2 linked regions of the Enhydrobacter sp. genome follow. The protein of the gene in region 2 interacts with the protein of the main gene of each other region in a pairwise test. Links are inferred from orthologs where the notes say so. Each region holds a gene or a part of one and is shown on either strand. Other genes may lie near its edges. The genes, in order: pheT and secD.

Region 1 (10,163 bases), 2.5 Mb from region 2 along the record:
TCGCCAAGGGCTATCGCGGCCGCGCCAAGGTGGCGTTCCGTGTCGGCATCGAGAAGGTCGAGAAGGGCCTGCAATACGCCTATCGCGACCGGCGCAACAAGAAGCGCGCGTTCCGCGGGCTCTGGATCCAGCGCATCAACGCCGCCGCACGCGAGCATGGCATGACCTACTCGCAGTTCATGAACGGCATCCTGAAGGCCGGGATCGAGGTCGACCGCAAGGTAATGGCCGATCTCGCGGCGCGGGAGCCGGCAGCGTTCAAGGCCCTGGTCGAACAGGCCCAGGCCGCCCTCAAGTAACGTCCGCGCGCCCGAGAGGCGCAACGGATAGAAATGATAAAGAGGGAGCCTGGACCGCAGGCTCCCTTTTTTCGTGTTCGGTTTCGAAGGTGGGCGAAGGATGGACGATCTGTCGACGATTCGCAGCGAGGCGCTCGACGCGGTGGCCGGCGCCGCCGATCTCAGCGCGCTCGACGCCGTGCGCGTGGCGGCGCTCGGCAAGAAGGGCAGCATCACCGGCCTGATGAAGACGCTGGGCGGGCTCGCTCCCGAGCAACGCAAGGAATTCGGCGCGCGCGTGAACCAGCTCAAGAGCGAAATCGAGGCCGCACTCGAGGCGCGCAAGGCGACGCTCGGCGCCTCGGCGCTGGCCGCCCGGCTCGCGTCGGAGAAGATCGACGTCAGCCTGCCGACCCGTCCCGAGGGACAAGGCACGCTGCATCCGATCGGCCAGGTGATGGACGAGCTGGCCGCCATCTTCGGCGAGATGGGCTTCACCTGGGCCGAGGGTCCCGACATCGAGGACGACTGGCACAACTTCACCGCCCTCAACATCCCGCCCGACCATCCGGCGCGGCAGATGCAGGACACGTTCTACCTGCCGCCCAGGGCCGACGGCACGCCGATGGTGCTCAGGACGCACACCTCGCCGGTGCAGGCGCGCACCATGCTCGACAACAAGGTGCAGGAGATGCTGGCGGGTGGCGGCTCGCTCCGCATCATCGTGCCCGGCCGCACCTTCCGGCTCGACAACGACGCTACCCACACGCCGATGTTCCATCAGGTCGAGGGGCTGGTGATCGACCGCACGACCCACATGGGCCACCTCAAGGGCTGCCTGGTCGATTTCTGCCGCGCCTTCTTCGAGGTCGACGACCTGCCGCTGCGCTTCCGCCCCTCCTACTTCCCCTTCACCGAGCCCTCGGCCGAGGTGGACATCGGCTGCTCGTGGAAGGGCGGCGAGCTTCGCATCGGGGCGGGCGATTCGTGGCTCGAGATCCTGGGCAGCGGCATGGTGCATCCCAACGTGATCGCCAATTGCGGCCTCGATCCAGCCACGTACCAGGGCTTCGCCTTCGGCATGGGGATCGACCGCATCGCCATGCTGAAGTACGGCATCCCGGACCTGCGCAGCTTCTTCGATTCGGATTTGCGGTGGCTGCGCCACTACGGCTTCTCGGCGCTCGAGTGGCCGTCGCTCACGCAGGGGCTCGGCCGATGAAGTTCACGCTCTCCTGGCTCAAGGAGCATCTCGACACGGATGCGACGCTCGCCGAGCTGCGCGAGCGGCTCACCATGCTCGGACTCGAGGTCGAGGAGATCAGCAACCCGGCGGAGACGCTCAAGGGCTTCGTCGTCGGCTACGTGGTCGAGGCGGTCCAGCATCCCAACGCCGACCGGCTGCGTCTCTGCAAGGTCGATACCGGCGCCGGCATCGTCCAGGTGGTGTGCGGCGCCCCCAACGCCCGCACCGGCATGAAGGGCGTGTTCGCGCCGACCGGCAGCTTCATCCCCGGCACGGGCATCACGCTGAAATCGAGCAAGATCCGCGGCGAGGCCAGCAATGGCATGCTGTGCTCGGCGCGCGAACTGCAGCTCGGCGACGACCATAGCGGCATCATCGACCTGCCGGCCGAGACCAGGACCGGCGCGCCGGCCGCCGAGGCGCTCGGCCTCGACGATCCGGTGATCGAGATCAAGGCGACGCCCAACCGCGCCGACTGCCTGGGCGTCCACGGCATCGCGCGCGATCTCGCGGCATCCGGCCTCGGCACGCTGAAGCCGTTCAGGGCCGAGCGCGTGGCGGGCACCTTCACGAGCCCGATCAAGTGGACTCACGGCTATCAGGCCAGGCCCGACAGCCCCTGCCCCATCGTGGCCGGCCGCTACTTCCGCGGCCTGAGGAACGGGCCCTCGCCCGACTGGCTCCAGCGGCGGCTGAAGGCGATCGGGCTGCGGCCGATCTCGGCCCTGGTCGACATCACCAATCTCGTCACCTTCGACCTCAACCGGCCGCTGCATGTGTTCGATGCCAGGAAGCTCGCGGGCGATCTCGTCATGCGCCAGGCGCGCGACGGCGAGACCATCCTGGCGCTCGACGGCAAGACCTACACGCTCGATCCCACCGTCGCAGTGATCGCCGATTCGAAGGGCGTGCACGGCATCGGCGGCGTGATGGGCGGCGAGGATACCGGCGTGCGCGAGGACACGACCGAGGTGTTTCTCGAGGTCGCCTACTTCACGCCGACCTCGGTGGCCGCCACCGGCCGCAAGCTCGGCATCCAGTCCGACGCGCGCTACCGCTTCGAGCGCGGCATCGATCCGCAGTCCGTGCACTGGGGCGTCGATGTCGCCGCGCGCCTGATCCTCGAGCTCTGCGGCGGCGAGGCAAGCGAGGTCCTGCAAAGCGGCGTGATGCCCGACTGGCAGAGGCGCTACACGCTGCGCCCCGATCGGGTGGAGACGCTGACCGCGATCGACGTGCCGGCGAAGGACGCGGCCGGGATCCTGACCAGGCTCGGCTTCGCCGTCTCGGGCAGCGGCCCGTGGACGGTGGCGGTGCCGTCGTGGCGTCCCGACATCGTGGGCGAGGCCGACCTGGTGGAGGAGGTCGCACGGGTGTGGGGCTTCGACCGCATTCCGGCGGTGTCGCTGCCGGCACTGTCGGCGACCTCCAGGCCGGTGCGCGATCCCTTGCAGCGGCGCGTGCCGCTCGCCCGCCGGGCGCTGGCCGTGCGCGGCATGAACGAGGTCGTGACCTGGTCGTTCCTGCCCTTGACGCAGGCCGAGCGCTTCGGCGGTGGCGGCGCCGATCTGCGCCTGCTGAACTCGATCGCGGCCGAGCTCGACACCATGCGGCCCTCGATCCTGCCCAACCTGATCGACGCCGCCGCCCGCAACGAGGCGCGCGGCCTGCACGATCCGGCGCTGTTCGAGGTCGGCCCGCAATACAAGGACGCAACGCCCGAGGGTCAGGCGCGCATGGCGAGCGGCCTGCGCCACAACATGGCGGTGCCGCGCAACTGGACCGGCCCCGCCCGCACCGTCGATGCCTTCGACGCCAAGGCCGATGCGCTCGCCGTGCTGGCGGCGATCGGCGCCCCGGACAATCTCGCGACCTACGCCGGCGCGCCGGACTGGTACCATCCCGGGCGCTCCGGCGTGCTGAAGCTCGGCGACCGCGTGATGGCGCATTTCGGCGAGCTGCACCCCGAGCTCGTGTCGGCCGCCGACCTCAAGGGTCCGGTCGCGGCGTTCGAGGTCTTCCTCGACGCACCGCCGCTTTCCAAGGCACGCGCGACCAAGGCGCGGCCGCGGCTCGTGCTCTCGCCCTTCCAGCCGGTGGAGCGCGACTTCGCCTTCCTGGTCGATGCCGGTGTCGAGGCGGAGAAGCTGGTGCGGGCGGCGCGCAATGCCGACAAGGTCATGATCTCGGCTGCGCGCGTGTTCGACGTCTACGCCGGCAAGGGCGTGCCCGAGGGCAAGAAGTCGCTCGCCATCGCCGTCACCCTGCAGCCGATGGAGCGCACGCTGACGGATGCCGAGATCGAGGCGGTGTGCGACAAGATCGTGGCGCAGGTCGCCAAGGCAACCGGCGCCGTGCTGCGTGGTTAGAATCTTCCGGACCGCGCGCTTCCAGCGCGCTCATAACGATGAAGAGCACGCAAGATGCGCGCGGTCCAAAAGAGTATGAAATGACCGATCTGTCGTTGATCCGCAATTTCTCGATCATCGCCCATATCGACCACGGCAAGAGCACGCTGGCCGATCGCCTGCTGCTGCGCTGCGGGGCGGTGAGCGAGCGCGAGTTCCACGACCAGATGCTCGACTCCATGGACATCGAGCGCGAGCGCGGCATCACCATCAAGGCGCAGACGGTGCGGCTCGACTACCCGGCCCGCGACGGCAGGACCTACGTCCTGAACCTGATGGACACGCCGGGCCATGTCGACTTCGCCTACGAAGTGAGCCGCTCGCTCGCCGCCTGCGAGGGCTCGCTGCTGGTGGTCGATGCGAGCCAGGGCGTCGAGGCGCAGACGCTCGCCAACGCCTACCATGCAATCGAAGCCAACCACGAGATCATCCCGGTCCTCAACAAGATCGACCTGCCCTCGGCCGAGCCCGAGCGCGTCTGCAGGGAGATCGAGGACGTGATCGGCATCGACACGTCCGACGCCATAAAGGTCTCGGCCAAGACCGGCCTCGGCATCGACGACCTCCTCGAGGCGATGGTGAAGCGCCTGCCGCCGCCGGCGGGCGACCGCGACGCGCCCCTGAAGGCGCTGCTGGTCGACAGCTGGTACGATCCCTATCTCGGCGTCGTCACCCTGGTGCGCGTGAAGGACGGCGTGCTGAAGAAAGGCCAGCGCATCCGCATGATGGCGACCGGCGCCGCCTACGACCTCGACAAGGTCGGCGTCTTCACGCCCAAGCCCAGGGACGTGGCCGAGCTGGGGCCGGGCGAGGTCGGCTTCATCATCGCCGGCATCAAGACCATCGCCGACTGCAAGGTGGGCGACACGATCACCGACGACCGGAAGCCTGCCACCGAGATGCTGGCCGGCTTCAAGCCCTCGGTGCCGGTGGTGTTCTGCGGGCTCTTCCCGGCCGACGCCGCCGAGTTCGAGACGCTGCGCGAATCGCTCGGCAAGCTCCGGCTGAACGACGCCTCGTTCCATTTCGAGCCCGAGACCAGCGCGGCGCTGGGTTTCGGCTTCCGCTGCGGCTTCCTGGGGCTGCTGCATCTCGAGATCGTGCAGGAGCGGCTGGAGCGCGAGTTCAATCTCGACCTCGTCACCACCGCGCCGTCGGTCGTCTACAAGGTCCGGATGACCGACGGGACGGAGACCGAGCTGCACAACCCGGCCGACTATCCCGACCCGGTCAAGATCGAGAGCGTGCAGGAGCCGTGGATCAAGGCCACGATCATGACGCCGGACGAGCATCTCGGCGCCGTGCTGACGCTGTGCCAGGAGCGGCGCGGCCAGCAGGTCGAGCTCACCTATGCCGGCACGCGCGCCATGGCGATCTACCGCCTGCCGCTCAACGAGGTGGTGTTCGACTTCTACGACCGGCTGAAGTCGGCGACGCGCGGCTATGCGAGCTTCGACTACGAGATGGCGGGCTACGAGGAGAGCGAGCTGGTAAAGCTCACCATCCTGGTGAACTCCGAGCCAGTCGATGCGCTCAGCATGATCGTGCACAAGAACGCCGCCGAGAGCCGCGGCCGGGCGCTGTGCGAGCGGCTGAAGGACCTGATCCCGCGCCAGCTCTTCAAGATCGCGATCCAGGCCGCGATCGGCGGCCGCGTGATCGCGCGCGAGACGATCAGCGCGCTGCGCAAGGACGTGCTGGCCAAATGCTACGGCGGTGACATCAGCCGCAAGAAGAAGCTCCTGGAGAAGCAGAAGAAGGGCAAGAAGCGCATGCGCCAGGTGGGTGACGTGGAGATCCCCCAGTCGGCCTTCATCGCCGCGCTCAAGATGGACAGCCGGTAGGGCGGAGACTTCTCACGAACTTCTCGCCCCGGCGAGGAGCCTCCGATGCCGATGGCATCGGCATTCGCGGCCCGTTTGTCGCTTCGCCGCGTTGCCCCATTCGTGGGGTAATACGATACCGCGCGGCCGTCACTCTTGCGGGTAACGCCAGGGCGAGGCCGGTTGGGAGGCGCCCTCGTCGAGGGTCCATTGGGGCAGGGCGAGGCCGGGCGCCACATCGGAGAAAACCATGCGGACGCGCGTTCCGATGCCGACGCGGCGGACCATCTCCGGCGGCGCCAGTCGGCCCTGCGGCGTCACCAGGTTGCCGACCACGCGCAAGGCTTCATGCTCGCCGGGTTTGCCCCTTTGCGTGTCGAGGTCGACGAGAAGAACGAGATAGGGCGTGTGGTTCCTGAAGGCCGGCTGAATGGCGTGGTGGACCTCGGTGTAGGAGTGAACGGCGCCGCGGCCTTCGACCGCTATCCATTCCGACTTCGGACTGGCGCACCACGGGCAGGCCGTGGTGGGCGGATAGCGCAGCAGGCCGCAGGCGCCGCACCGCTGCAGGTGGAAGTCGTGCGCCGCGCAGTGCTTGAAGTACGCCAGGTTCTCGACGTCGAGATCGTTGATGTCCAGCGGCATGCCGAGGTAGGTGGCCTGGATCGCCATGGTGTCGTCTCCCCCTCTTCTCAGTCGCGCCGCATGACCATGGCGGAGCCGGTGCCGGGATTTGCCCAGCCGAGATTGGCGGTCAGCTCGCAGTTCCTGACCTGGCGGCAGCCGCCTTCGCGATAGTCGTAGGTGTGCCGGCGCCGGCCGTCCGGTCCCACCGGACAGGAATCGTCGGCGTCGTGGCGCAACTGCCGCACGTTCTCGATCACCATGTTCAGCCCGTGCGTATAGCCCTCGCACAGATGGCCGCCGCTGGTATTGTTGGGGCGCCGGCCGCCCAGGCGGATCGTGCCGTCGCTGACATAGTCGCCGCCTTCGCCTTTCTTGCAGAAGCCGTAGTCCTCGAGCTGCAGCATCGTGGTGAAGGTGAAGGCGTCGTAGGAGCCGGTGGCATCGATGTCCTCCGGCCCGACACCGGAATTGGGCCACAGGATCTCGCGGGCGTAGTGGCCCGCGACCGTCGAGACAGGGCCGTGCTGGTAGTGCATGTCCATGCGCGGCTTGCTGCAGCGGCCCACGACGCCGCGGATCAGCACGCGCGGATGGCGACAATCGCGCGCCCGCTCGGCATTGGTCACGACGATCGCCGTTCCGTTGTCGGTCTCGACGCAGCAGTCCAGGAGATGCAGCGGCTTGCAGATGATGCGGCTTGCGAGCACGTCGGCGACCGAGACCCGCTTCCGGTAGAACGCCTTGGGGTTGTTCGAGGCGTGCTCGCTGTGAATCGCCTTGACCGCCGCCACCTGCTCGGGCCGCGTCCCGTAGTCGTACATGTGGCGCATGAAGGTCGGGCTGAACATCTGGCCCGCGCTCTGCCAGCCGTAGGCGCGGCTGTGCAGCATATCGCCGGAGACCGGCGCCGCCGCCCTCGCGCCGGTACCGCCGATGCGAACCTGCGAGAAGCCGTTCATCGCCCGAAAAATCACCACCACCTTGCACATGCCGGCTTCGATCAGCCCCATCGCCAGCCCGACCAGCGCTTCGGTGGAGGAGCCTCCGCCGAACACGTCCATGTAGAAGTTCAGCCGCATGCCGAGGTCGCCGGCGATGAAGGGCGCAAAGGTCGAATCACCGGACTGATAGGACAGCATGCCGTCGACGTCGGACGGCTCGAGACCCGCATCCTCGATCGCATTGCGCACCGCCCACGTGCCCAGCGCCCGCGTGGTCATGCCGGACCCCCGCATGTAGGCCGTCTCGCCGACGCCGACGATGGCGTACTTGTCGCACAGATGTTTGGGGCTGGTCGTGTCGGTCTCGTTCGGCATCGTCATGGCATTCTCCTGCTTCGATTGCGCCGACTCCGGGCAGCAGCCTCGCATTTCGCCGAGCTCTATTGAATTGCCGGACTATTCCGATTTCGAGATGCGGCCCGTTGCCGAACGGCCTGGACGACATCGCGACGAGCCTCCCGCCCCGACTCGCTCGCGAAGTTCGCCGGTGCAGGAATTGCAGCGACCGCGAGGGCGCTACGGCTCGACCTGCTCGCCCAACCAGTCGATGGCGGCCTGCACGCCGCCCTTGCCGTGGGGAACATCGAGGGCGGCCAGGGCAACCTCGATCACGCTCAGTGTGCCGAGGATCATGGGCGCGTTCACATGGCCCATGTGGGCGATGCGGAAGGCCTTGCCGGACAGCTCGCCGATCCCCTGCCCCAGCGTCACGCCGCATTTCTGCTGGCAGTAGGCGCGCAGCGCCTCCGGATCGCGCCCGCCGTTCATCAACACGGTGGTGACGGTGTCGCTGCGCTCGCCCGCCTCGATGATGTTGAAGCCGATCGCCTGCCCTTCGGCCCACACGCCAACGGCGCGGCGCACCGCCTCCGCCAGCAAGCGATGGCGCCGGAAGGCGTTCTCGAGACCTTCCTCGAACAGGAGGTCGAACGCCTTGCGCAGGCCGAACAGCAGATGCTCGGGCGGCGTGCCGGCATATTTCTGGTAGTGCTGCTCGCCCTCGCGATCGGTCCAGTCCCAGTAGGGCGTGCGCAAGCCGGCCCTCCTGTGGGCCTCGCGGGCGCGGTCGTTGGCGGCGACGAAGCTCAGGCCGGGCGGCGTCATGAGCCCCTTCTGCGAGCCCGACATCGCGACATCGACGCGCCAGGCATCCATCTCGAAGGGCATGCAGCCCAGCGACGCCACGGTATCGACCATCAGCAGCGCGTCGTGGCGAGCGGCGCGCATCGCCTCGCCGATGGCGGCGATGTCGTTCACCACGCCCGAAGCGGTGTCGATCTGCGCCACCAGCACGGCCTTGATGGCGCCCTTCTTGTCGGCCTTGAGCCGCGCCTCGACGTCGGCCGGCCGCACGGCGCGACGCATGTCGCCTTTCAGGATCTCGACCTCGACCCCCATGCGCCGCGCGCTCTCGCCCCAGCCGATGGCGAAGCGGCCGCTCTCCAGCACCAGGATCCTGTCGCCCTTGCTGAGGACGTTGGTGAGGCTCGCCTCCCAGGCGCCGTGGCCGTTGGCGATGTAGATATAGGTGCGACCCTTCGTCCTGAACACGCGCGCGAGATCGGCGAGCAGGCTGTCGGTCAGCGCGAGCAGAGGACCGGAATAGATGTCGACGGCGGGACGATGCATCGCCCCCAGCACCTCGTCGGGCACCGTGGTCGGTCCCGGGATAGCCAGAAACTCGCGCCCTGCACGCACACTCATCTTTATTCCTCCGCGCGCCGACGGCGCTCTGGTTGTGCCGGCGCAACGCCGCGCCCTCGGGATTGTCCCGACAAGCTACTACAATCGGGGACAAGCCTTATCGCCAGCATACCTGAATTTGATTGATGGCGGCCCCGACCTCTTTTGCGCATTGCGGCGCCGTTCTCTCCGCCTCGACGATATGGTTGATAGGGAGCGGGCCGCGGAACGAGGGATCACGAGATGCGGACGCTGAATCGGCGGGCGCTGCTGGCAAGCGGAGGCTTGCTGGCCGGATGTACGAGTCGCGGGCGGGCGGCCTTCGAGGCCATGCCGCCGCTCGTGCCCATCCGCGCCCGCGCGGATCGGATATTCGACATCGCGGTCTGCTTGCGGCCGTTCCGCGCCGCCGGACCGAGGCTGGATGCCGAGCGTGTCGGCAACACTCTCGTGGTGCACAACTACGGTCACGGCGGCAGCGGCTGGTCTTTGTCGTGGGGCTCGAGCGCCGTGGCGGTGCGCAAGGCGATGGCCAGCAGCCCGCGCGAGGTCGCGGTCATCGGCTGCGGGATTCTCGGGCTCACTTCGGCGATCCTCGCGCAACGGGCGGGCGCAAAGGTCACGATCTACGCCCGCGAGCAACTGCCACAAACGCGCTCCGCCCGGGCGACCGGCGCGTGGACGCCGGACTCGCGCATAGCGCTCGCGGACGCGGCGCCACCGGCGTTCGCGGCCTTGTGGGAAGAGATGGCGCGCACGGCGTTCAAGATGCACCGGAACTATCTGGGCCTTGCCGGCGATCCGGTCGAATGGACCGACTTCTACTCCGTCGTCACCGACCAGCCGTCGAACAGCGGCTCCGCGCCGGCGCAGGCCCTCGACTTCGCAGAATACCATCGCAGCATCGCCGACCTGCTGCCGAAGGCGCGCCGGCTGTCGCCCGACGCGGCGCCGTTCCGCGCCGCGGCCGTGTATCGCAGCGAGAACATGATCTTCAACATCGCCGACTACGGCCACACCCTGCTGAACGATTTCCTCCTCGCCGGCGGCCAGATCAGGCATGCGCACTTCCACGCACCGTCGCAGATCGCCGCCTT
Region 2 (9,976 bases):
CTGGCGAAGTTCGCGCGGCTCGTGAAGGCGCACGAGAAGCGCATCACGGCGGGCCTTTCGGCCGCCGAAACGCGCACCCTGATCGAGCTTCTGGAGAAGGTGCGCGGCGCGGCCGGTTCGCTATAGTCCGCGCGCCATGAGTTCCGCCCATCCCGACTTTGCCCATATCGACGCCGAGTCCGTCACCGACTCCGATCTGCTCGATCTCCTGCGGGCCTCGCCCGCCGAGGCATCGAGGACGCTGAACGGCGAATTGCTGGAGGTCGATTCGGCGCGCGGCATCGCCCGCTTCCGGTTCGAGGTCGTGCCGGCCTTCTGCCATTCGCAGGGCAGGATCTGCCAGGGCGGGTTCCTGACCGGCATGGTCGATACGGCGATGGCGACGGCCGCCATCGCCCGGGGCAAGCTCTCGGTCGCGGTGCCCACGCTCGAGATCAAGGTGAGCTTCTTCGAGGCGATGGGCCCCGGCATCGTCTTCGCCGAGGGGCGCGTCCAGCGCTGGGGCGGTTCCGTCGGCTTCCTCGACGGCGATCTCAGGGACGAGAAGGGCCGCCTGATCGTCCACTCGACCTCGACGGTCAAGATCGTGCGGCAGAAGGCCAAAGCTTAAGAGGCCAAAGATCCCTCGCTCTGCGCTCGGGATGACACGCCATTTTGCTGTGTCATCCCGAGCCGAAGGCGAGGGATCTTTCTACTCTCCGCCGCCTTTCAGCCGCGCCACTTCCTCTTCCAGCTCCTTTATCCGGGCGACGAGCTTGTCCACCGCCGGCGCGATCTCGGCCTCGCTGTAGCGCGCGACGATGTTCTGGTGGCAATTGACGTCCCAGGCCTCGAGCGTGAACACGATCGCACGTTCGGGCCGCGCCTTGTAGGCGGGATCGACCAGCCGCTCCATCAGCTCGAGGTCGCCCTCGACGATGCGCGCGCGGCCCCACAGCTTCAGCCGCTGCCGGGTGGCGAAGTGGGGGATGAAGATGAGGGCGCGGTCGTTCTCGCGCAGGTGGCCGAGCGTGATGTACTGCCGGTTGCCGGCGAAGTCGGCGAAGGCGAGGGTGTGGGTGCCGATCGGCTTCAGGAAGCCGGCCGGTCCGCCCTTGTGCTGCACGTAGGGACGGCCGTCGGCGCTCGCGGTCGCGAAGAAGAAGGTGTCGATGGCGTCGAGGAACCGGCGGAGATCGGGCGTGATCCCGGTCTGCCAGCTCCGGCCCTCGAACTGGGCGCGCGATCCGAGACGCGCCTGCTCCGCCTTGACCGCCGGCGAGAACAGCACGTCCTGCGGATCGCCCATCGCATCACCCCAGTTTCTTGCCGAGCTGGCCCGCCACTTCCTGGATGAACTGCCAGGCGACGCGGCCCGAGCGCGCGCCGCGCGTCACCGACCATTCGACCGCCTGCCGGCGCAGCTCCTCGACCGGCACGTCGAGACGATAGTGCCGCGCGTAGCCCTCGATCATCGCGAAAAAAGTGTCCTGGTCGGCGTTGTGGAAGCCCAGCCACAGGCCGAATCGGTCCGACAGCGAGACCTTCTCCTCGACCGCCTCCGACGGGTTGATCGCCGTCGAGCGCTCGTTCTCGATCATGTCGCGCGGCATCAGGTGGCGGCGGTTGGAGGTGGCGTAGAACAGCACGTTCTCCGGGCGGCCCTCGATGCCGCCGTCGAGCACCGCCTTCAGCGACTTGTAGGCGGCGTCCTGCCCGTCGAAGGACAGGTCGTCGCAGAACACCACGAAGCGCCGCTTGCTCTCGCGCACGCGCGCCAGCAGCGCCGGCAGCGACGGAATATCCTCGCGGTGGATCTCGATCAGCGCCAGCGGCCCGGGCGGGCCGCCCATCTCGCGATTCACGTGGGCATGGGTCGCCTTCACGATCGAGCTCTTGCCGGCGCCGCGCGCGCCCCACAGGAGCGCGTTGTTGGCCGGCAGGCCTCTGGCGAAGCGGCGCGTATTCTCGAGCAATGTGGCTTTCTGGCGGTCGATGCCCTGCAGGAGGTCGAGATCGACGCGGTTGACCCGCGGGACCGCCTCGAGCCGGTTGCCCGCGGCATGCCATACATAGGCCTCGAAGCCGGCGAGATCGGCTCTCGCCGGCGGCGACGGTGCGAGGCGGTCGAGGGCTTCGGCGATGCGTGAAAGCGTTGCTTTAAGGTCTTGATCCATCGTTGACAGGAAGGTCGGGGGCCGGCGAAAGGGGGTGACCATATCGCCCGGCGCTTGCGTTGCAAAGCGGCTGCGGACCGCTATAGTCCGCCCGCTTTTCGACGGCCGGAAGAATCGGAGCGGCAGATGTTCATTTCAGAGGCTTGGGCGCAGGGTGGCGGCGCGGGCGGCGGCTCGGATTTCCTGGTGCAGCTCTTCCCGCTCATCCTCATCTTCGTCGTCTTCTACTTCCTGCTGATCCGCCCGCAGCAGGCCAAGGTGAAGGCGCAGAAGGAGATGCTGGCGGGCGTCAAGCGCGGCGACCGCGTGGTCACCGGCGGCGGCATCATCGGTCTCGTCACCAAGGTGATCGGCGAGAACGAGCTGCAGGTCGAGTTGGCCGAGGGCGTGCGCGTGCGCATCATCAAGCAGACCATCACCGACATCCTGACGCGCGGCGAGTCGGTGCGCGGCGCCAAGGAGGCCGACGAGGACGAGAAGCCGCTGCTGCCGCAGCGTGCGGCGGCGCCGGAGCGGAAGGGCCTGCTGGCCGGGCTGTTCGGGAAGAAGTAGGACGGCCGCCGGTCGCGGCGGCATCGCAGGGTAATCGGGTATGCTCCACCTCCCGCGTTGGCAGACCATCGCCATCATCGTCTTCACGGCGCTCGCCGGCCTGTTCGCGCTGCCCAACATCCTGCCCGAGTCGATCGACGACCTGCTGCCCAAGTGGTACGCGCAGAACCGCATCAATCTCGGCCTCGACCTGCGCGGCGGCGCGCACTTCCTGCTGGAGGCCGACCTGCGCGGCGTGCTGAACGAGCGGATGACCAACGTCGCCGATTCGGTGCGCGGCGAGCTGCGCAAGAAGCAGGTGGGCTTCAAGGAGCTGACGGTCGAGCCCAACGGCCATGTCACGGTCGAGCTGCGCGACGAGGGCCAGCGCGCCACCGCGATCGAGGCGATCCGCGCCGTCGATCCCAGCCTGGTGACGGAAGGGGCCGGGCCCAAGATCGACATCAGCTTCTCGCCCCAGGAGCTCACGCGCAAGCGCAAGGAGGTGATCGACCAGTCGATCGAGATCCTGCGCCGGCGCGTCGATGAGACCGGGACGATCGAGCCCACCATCGTGCGCGAGGGCGACGACCGCATCCTGCTGCAGGTGCCGGGCATCAAGGACACGACCGACCTCAAGCGCAAGATCAACCAGACCGCCAAGCTCACTTTCCACCTGGTCAACGAGGATCTCGCCGCCAGCAGCGGCGGCGGCCTGCCCTCGGTGCTGCCGCCGACCACGGCGCTGGTGCCCACGCGCGAGGGCATGCAGGCGCTCAAGGCCGCCAACCCCAAGGCCTTCGACGAGATCCAGAGCGCCAATCCGCGTCTGTCGCCCGAGCAGATCTGCCGCCGCTACCATCCGCTCTGCCTGCCGATCTTCAAGCGCGTGATCGTGGGCGGCGAGGATCTCGACGACGCCAAGGCGACGTTCGAGAGCCAGCAGCAGGGCGGCCGGCCGATCATCAGCTTCACCTTCAACGCCGCCGGCGGCCGCTCGTTCTGCGCCGCCACCCGCCACAACATTGGCAAGCGGCTCGCCATCCAGCTCGACAACGAGATCATCAGCGCCCCGGTCGTGCAGAGCGCGATCTGCGGCGGCAGCGGCATCATCACCGGCGCCTTCACGCCGCAGCAGACCCAGGAGCAGGCGCTGCTGCTGCGCTCGGGCGCGCTGCCCGCGACCCTCACCATCATCGAGGAGCGCACGGTGGGGGCCGATCTCGGCGCCGACGCGATCCACGCCGGCACGGTCGCCGCCGTGGTCGGCACGGGACTGGTGATGTTCTTCATGTTCGGCACCTACGGCCCGCTGTTCGGCGGCTTCGCCAACCTCGCCATGGGGGTGAACCTGCTGCTGGTGCTGGCCGGGATGTCGGTGCTCGGCGCCTCGCTCACCCTGCCCGGCATCGCGGGCCTGGTGCTCACCGTCGGCATGTCGGTCGATTCGAACGTGCTGATCTACGAGCGCGTGCGCGAGGAGAAGGCCAACGGCCGTTCGGCGCTGGGCGCGCTCACGGCGGGCTACGAGCGCGCGCTGGCGGCGGTGATCGATTCGAACCTCACGGCGCTGATCGCCGGCGTCCTGCTGTTCGGCTTCGGCTCCGGCCCGATCCGCGGCTTCGCGACCTCGCTGTCGCTGGGGCTCCTCACCCATCTCTTCACCGCCACCATCTTCACCCGCATGCTGCTCGCGACCTGGATGCGCTGGCGGCGGCCGAAGGAACTCACCCTCTGAGGCCGCGCCATGCTGTGGAAGCCGCACCATATCGTTCCCGCCCACACGAAGATCGATTTCATGGGCCATCGCCTGTGGGCGCTCGGCCTGTCGACGCTGATCAACGTGCTGTCGCTGGTGGGCGTGTTCGTGTTCGGGCTGAACTTCGGCATCGACTTCGAGGGCGGCATCGCCATCCAGGTGCGCGCCAAGCAGGGCACGATCCAGCTCGACGAGCTGCGCCACACGACGGGCGCGCTCGGCATCGGCGAGGTCTCGCTGCAGGAGTTCGGCGACAAGAGCAGCGCGCTGATCCGCGTGCAGCGCCAGGAGGGCAACGCCGCATGCGTGGCGCACGCCGATGCCGTGATGAAGCGCCGCGTCGGCAACGGCTGGAGCGTCAAGCCGGGCGCCGAGGGCACCGGCGACGTCGTCTTCACCGCGCCCGGCCAGCTCGACGCGGCCGGCTGGCGCGACGCGGTGAGCCGCGTCGGCCTCACGGTGCTCGAGCGCGAGCTGCCGCGCGCCAACACCAACACCGCCAAGATCGACATGACGCCCGAGCAGCGCGCCGAATGGTGCCAGCAGGTGGCGATCAAGGTGGTCGACGACGCGATCAGCGACAAGTACGACATCCGCGGCACCGAATCGGTCGGCCCCAAGGTCGGGTCGGAGCTGATGCATACCGGCATCATCGCGGTGCTGGCCACGCTGGCGGCGATCGCCATATACATGTGGTTCCGCTTCGAATGGCAGTTCGGCGTCGGCGCGCTGATCTCCATGCTGCACGACGTGATCTCCACCATCGGCATCTTCGTGCTGTTCCGGATCGACTTCAGCCTGACGGCGCTCGCCGCGGTGCTCACCATAGCCGGCTACTCGATCAACGACACGGTGGTGGTGTTCGACCGCGTGCGCGAGAACATGCGGCGCTACAAGAAGCTCGGCTTGGTCGACGTCCTCAACCTCAGCATCAACGAGACGCTGTCGCGCACCGTGATGACCTCGATCACCGTGTTCGTCGCCGTGCTGGCGCTGGTGATCTTCGGCGGACCGGTGCTCTACAGCTTCTCGATCGCCATGCTGTGGGGCGTCATCGTCGGCACCTACTCCTCGATCTGGATCGCCTGCGCGGGGCTCGTCTACCTGAAGCTCCGGCCCGAGCAGTTCCGGCACGAGGACGAGGGCGCCAAGGCCAAGGCGTGAGCCCGGCGCGCGATCCCGACGACAAGACCCTGCCGGCGCCCGATCCGGCGCAGGTGCAGGTGATCCGCGGCTACGGTCCGGGCCATTTCACGATCGGCGAGCGCGAGTGGCGCGAGCCCGTGCTGGTGACGCCGGGTGCGACCTCGGCCTGGGAGGTCAGCCGCATGGAGGAGCTGACACTGGCGAGCGTCGCGGTGCTCCGGGAAGGACCGGAGCCGGTCGAGATCCTGGTGCTGGGCTGCGGCAGCCGCACCGTGTTCCTGCCGCCGGCGCTTCGCGCCGACCTGAGGGCCGCCGGCCTGTCGGTCGAAGTGGTCGACACCGGCTCCGCCTGCCGCACCTACAACGTGCTGCTGGCCGAAGGCCGCCGCGTCGCGGCGGCGCTGATCCCGATCTGAAGGCCGAGGAAAGATCCCTCGCTGCGCTCGGGATGACGCCAAGAAGGCCGTGTCATCCCGAGCCGAAGGCGAGGGATCCTTGTGCCGATGCGGCGATCACGACACGAAGCCGCCGTGGCTCTGGGAGGCCATGCAGTAGAGCATGCCGATCGAGAACATGGTGTTGAAGCGGCTGGCGTAGAGCGCGATCGGGCCGGCCTTCGCCTTCTCCTCGGCCGTGGCGTCGACCAGGCCCAGGATCTTCTGCTGCATCGGCCAGATGATGAACCAGACGTTGAAGGCCATGATCAACGCCATCCACATGCCGATGCCGATCGGGTAGAAGGGCTTGCGCAGCAGAAGCGCGTCGACGATGTAGCCGTTCATCCAGGCCAGCAGCAGGCCGGTGATCACCGTCGCCAGCGCGCCGTAGCGGAACCACCAGAGCGCGCTGGGAGCGATGAACTTGGACACCGCGCTGCGACTCTCCACCGGCTGGATCTTGGGCATGGTGGGCGTCTGCACGAAGTTGAAATACCAGAGCAGGCCGATCCACATCACGCCGCTCAGGATGTGCAGCCAGCGCATGAAGAACGTGCTCCAGGCGTGGTTGAAGTGGATCATGTCGCCCGAGGTCGCGTTGGCGATCAGGACGATGACGATCAGGACGACGACGCCGGCTGCGACAGTGCGCCCCAGCGAGTTGAAGATGGCGCCCATATCCGTTTTCTCCCCTATCTCGTTGAAGGGATTGGCGTTTCCTCTCCAGAGCCATTCTAATCGAGACCTTGCCTGCGTTCAACGGTCGCAGGTGCCCGGTTATCCCCGGATGCCCAGTCGATCATGAGCCCTTCCTTCCGCGCATCCGAGGCTTCCCACCGCTATGTCCTCGACACGGTGCGGACGGCGGACCGCGACCGGTTCCTGGCCGCCTTGTTCGCACCCGAGCCGGCGCGCCGCGGGCTGATGGCGCTGCTGGCTTTCGACCACGAGCTCGCCCGCGCGCGCGCCGTCACCCGCGAGCCGCTGCTGGCCGAGATCCGCCTGCAATGGTGGCGCGAGGCGGTGGCGGAAGCGGCGGGGATGGACAAGCCCAGGGCGCAACCGGTCGTCGAAGCGCTGGCCGAGACCGCGCGCCGCTACCGGCTCACGGCCGACGGTTTCATCGCCCTGATCGATGCGCGAGCGGAGGAAATCGAAGGGCCGCTCGACGTCGTGCGCGCGGGCGCCGCGCTCGCCGACCTCGAGCTCGCGGTGCTGGGCGTCGGCGACGAGACGACCCGCAAGGCCGCGCACGCCGTGGCCGCCGCCGGCCTGATGGGCGAGGGCAGGGAGCGCGAGGCCCTGCTCGCCGGCGTGCGCGCCGAAGGCCGGACCGATCCGGCGGCGCTGCCGATCCTGATCCAGGCGCGGCTGCTCGACCGGCCGCTGCCGCCGTGGCGCCGGCCGCTGGCTCTTTGGTGGGCGGCACGGCGCGGCCGATGGTAAGAACGTCGCGACGATCGACCGAGGAGGCAACGTGGCACGCGTCAAGGCGAACGGAATCGAGATCGAATACGAGACGGCCGGCAACAGCAGCGATCCCGCGCTGCTGCTGGTCATGGGCCTGGGCGCGCAGCTCACCATCTGGCCCGACGCCCTGTTCGAGGGGCTTGCCGGGCGAGGCTTCCACGTCATCCGCTACGACAACCGCGATACCGGCCTTTCGACCGACTTCGGCGCCTGGGGCGTGGCCGACGTGCCAGCGGCGCTGCGCAAGGTGATGCAGGGCGGCAAGGTCGAGGCACCCTATCTCCTGAAGGACATGGCGGCCGACGCGGTGGGCCTGCTCGACGCGCTGGGTATCGAGCGCGCGCACATGGTGGGCGCCTCGATGGGCGGCATGATCGTGCAGATCGTGGCGGCCCAGCATGCCGAGCGCACGCGCTCGATGGTGTCGATCTATTCCACCAGCGGCCGCCCCGGGCTGCCGCAGGGCAAGCCCGAGGCGCTGGCGATGCTGGGCTCGCAGCCCGAGGGCACGAGCCGCGAGGCGCGCGTCGAGCACGGCATCAAGCTGCGCCGCACCATCGGCAGCCCGGCCTATCCGATGCCCGACGCCGAGCTGCGCGCGCTGGTCGAGCGCAACGTCGACCGCCGCTACTATCCGGAGGGCGTGGGCCGGCAATACCTTGCCGTCATGGCCTCGGGCGACCGCGTGGAGATGCTGAAGAGGGTCAAGGCGCCGACGCTGGTGCTGCACGGCGAGGAAGATCCGCTGCTGCCGGTCGAATGCGGCCGCGACGTGGCGCGCCTCGTGCCGGGTGCGAAGATCGAGACCTGGCCCGGCTGGGGCCACGATTTCCCGAGCGCACTGATTCCGACGCTGGTCGATCGCATCGCCGGATTTTGCAAGGCGGCCGAATAGCCGAGGCATCGCAACATCCTCGTTGTCATCCCGAGCGCAGCGAGGGACCTTCCGCTTCGGAGGAAAGGCCCATGAAGTTCGGCATCTTCTACGAGCATCAGCTCCCTCGCCCGTGGGGCCCGCGGAGCGAGTACCAGCTCCTGCAGGATTCGCTCGCCCAGATCGAGCTCGCCGACCGGCTGGGCTACGACTATGCGTGGGAGGTCGAGCACCACTTCCTCGAGGAATATTCCCATTCGTCCGCACCCGAGGTGTTCCTGGGCGCGGCGAGCCAGAGGACGAAGCGCATTCGCCTCGGCCATGGCGTGATCCAGCTCACCACCAACCAGCCGCACCGCGTCGCCGAGAAGGTGGCCACGCTCGACCTGCTGTCGGGCGGGCGCGTCGATCTCGGCATGGGCGAGGCGGCGGGGCCGGCCGAGCTCCATCCGTTCAACATCAAGGTGCGCGACAAGCGCGACCGCTGGGAGGAGGCGGTCAAGGCCATCGTCCCGATGTTCACCAGGGAGAGCTGGGAGTTCCACGGCCAGTATTACGACTTCGAAGCGCGCAACGTGATTCCCAAGCCGTTCCAGAAGCCGCATCCGCCGCTCTGGGTCGCGTGCTCCAACATCCAGACCATCGGCAAGGCGGGCGAGTGGGGCATGGGCGCGCTGGGCTTCACCTTCGTGACGCCCGAGGCGGCGCGCGCGTGGGTGCACAAGTACTACAACAATCTCCTGCACAACCCGCGCAAGCTCACCGACTATCCGAGCAATCCCAACGTGGCGATGGTCTCGGGCTTCATGTGCGCGCCGACCGACGCGGAGGCCGAGCCGAAGGCGGCCGGCTGGACGTTCTTCATCTTCGCGCTGAGCTACTACGGCCGCAAAGGCGTCGATGCGCCGGGCACGTCCGATCTCTGGAAGGAATACCAGAGCTGGAAGGGCGGACCGGAGGAGAGGAAGGCGCTGGAGTCGGGCCTGATCGGCTCGCCCGAGACGATCGCGAGAAAGCTGCGCCAGTTCCAGCAGAGCCGCGTCGACCAGGTGATCCTGCTGAACCAGGCCGGCAAGACGAGCCACCGGGACATCTGCGACTCGCTCGAGCTTTTCGCCAAGGAAGTGATGCCCGAGTTCCATGCCGCCGAAGCCGAGCATGCGGCATGGAAGCAGAAGGTGCTCGACCGCGAAATCGTGCTCGAGGACCTCGATGTCGGGAAGTACGACATCTACAGCCACCAGAACGAGCACATCGTCCGCCTCACGCCCGAGCAGCTCAAGGCCAAGATGGCCGAGAAGGAGGCACGGCGGGCTTAGTCGTCTGGACCGCGCGCTTCCAGCGCGCTCACGAGCGCGCTGGAAGCGCGCGGTCCACGAGGCTCAGACCGACAGCCTGTTGAAGACGAAGCGCGGCAGGTGCTGCGCCACGAGCATGATGGCGCGCCAGGCGGGCGGGGCGTAGACGACGGGACGGCCGCGTTTCATGCCCTTCACGATGGTGCGCGCGACATCCTCCGCCGGCGCCACGTAGCGTCCGGCGGCCTTCCTCGCGGCGGTCATGGGCGAGTCAGTCGGGCCGGGCTTGATCAGAACGATCCTGA

The links.
Region 1: the proteins of secD (region 2) and pheT interact in binary tests that used the Escherichia coli proteins (3 or more experiments, as listed by UniProt). The link is inferred for Enhydrobacter sp. from one-to-one orthologs.

The regions. Positions count from the first base shown.
Region 1 is NZ_CP126889.1:2,851,340-2,861,502, reverse strand. Bases 1,097-4,194 are described here. They hold pheT (phenylalanine--tRNA ligase subunit beta), read left to right. Parts: upstream 1,097-1,496; coding sequence 1,497-3,893; downstream 3,894-4,194. Other genes in these bases: lepA (translation elongation factor 4), read left to right, coding at 3,974-4,194; pheS (phenylalanine--tRNA ligase subunit alpha), read left to right, coding at 1,097-1,500. In the rest of the region: rplT (50S ribosomal protein L20), read left to right, coding at 1-299; more of pheS, read left to right, coding at 400-1,096; more of lepA, read left to right, coding at 4,195-5,776; OJF58_RS14315 (OB-fold domain-containing protein), read right to left, coding at 5,906-6,427; OJF58_RS14310 (hypothetical protein), read right to left, coding at 6,448-7,704; OJF58_RS14305 (aminotransferase class V-fold PLP-dependent enzyme), read right to left, coding at 7,900-9,087; OJF58_RS14300 (FAD-dependent oxidoreductase), read left to right, coding at 9,310-10,163.
Region 2 is NZ_CP126889.1:5,322,942-5,332,917, reverse strand. What follows is about bases 2,176-5,086. They hold secD (protein translocase subunit SecD), read left to right. Parts: upstream 2,176-2,748; coding sequence 2,749-4,425; downstream 4,426-5,086. Other genes in these bases: secF (protein translocase subunit SecF), read left to right, coding at 4,435-5,086; yajC (preprotein translocase subunit YajC), read left to right, coding at 2,283-2,708. In the rest of the region: OJF58_RS26505 (MarR family transcriptional regulator), read left to right, coding at 1-126; OJF58_RS26500 (PaaI family thioesterase), read left to right, coding at 137-610; OJF58_RS26495 (pyridoxamine 5'-phosphate oxidase family protein), read right to left, coding at 692-1,288; OJF58_RS26490 (ATP-binding protein), read right to left, coding at 1,293-2,156; more of secF, read left to right, coding at 5,087-5,610; OJF58_RS26470 (Mth938-like domain-containing protein), read left to right, coding at 5,607-6,008; OJF58_RS26465 (urate hydroxylase PuuD), read right to left, coding at 6,105-6,707; OJF58_RS26460 (squalene/phytoene synthase family protein), read left to right, coding at 6,831-7,475; OJF58_RS26455 (alpha/beta fold hydrolase), read left to right, coding at 7,507-8,394; OJF58_RS26450 (LLM class flavin-dependent oxidoreductase), read left to right, coding at 8,466-9,692; OJF58_RS26445 (SDR family NAD(P)-dependent oxidoreductase), read right to left, coding at 9,756-9,976. UniProt on the Escherichia coli protein: Part of the Sec protein translocase complex. Interacts with the SecYEG preprotein conducting channel. SecDF uses the proton motive force (PMF) to complete protein translocation after the ATP-dependent function of SecA.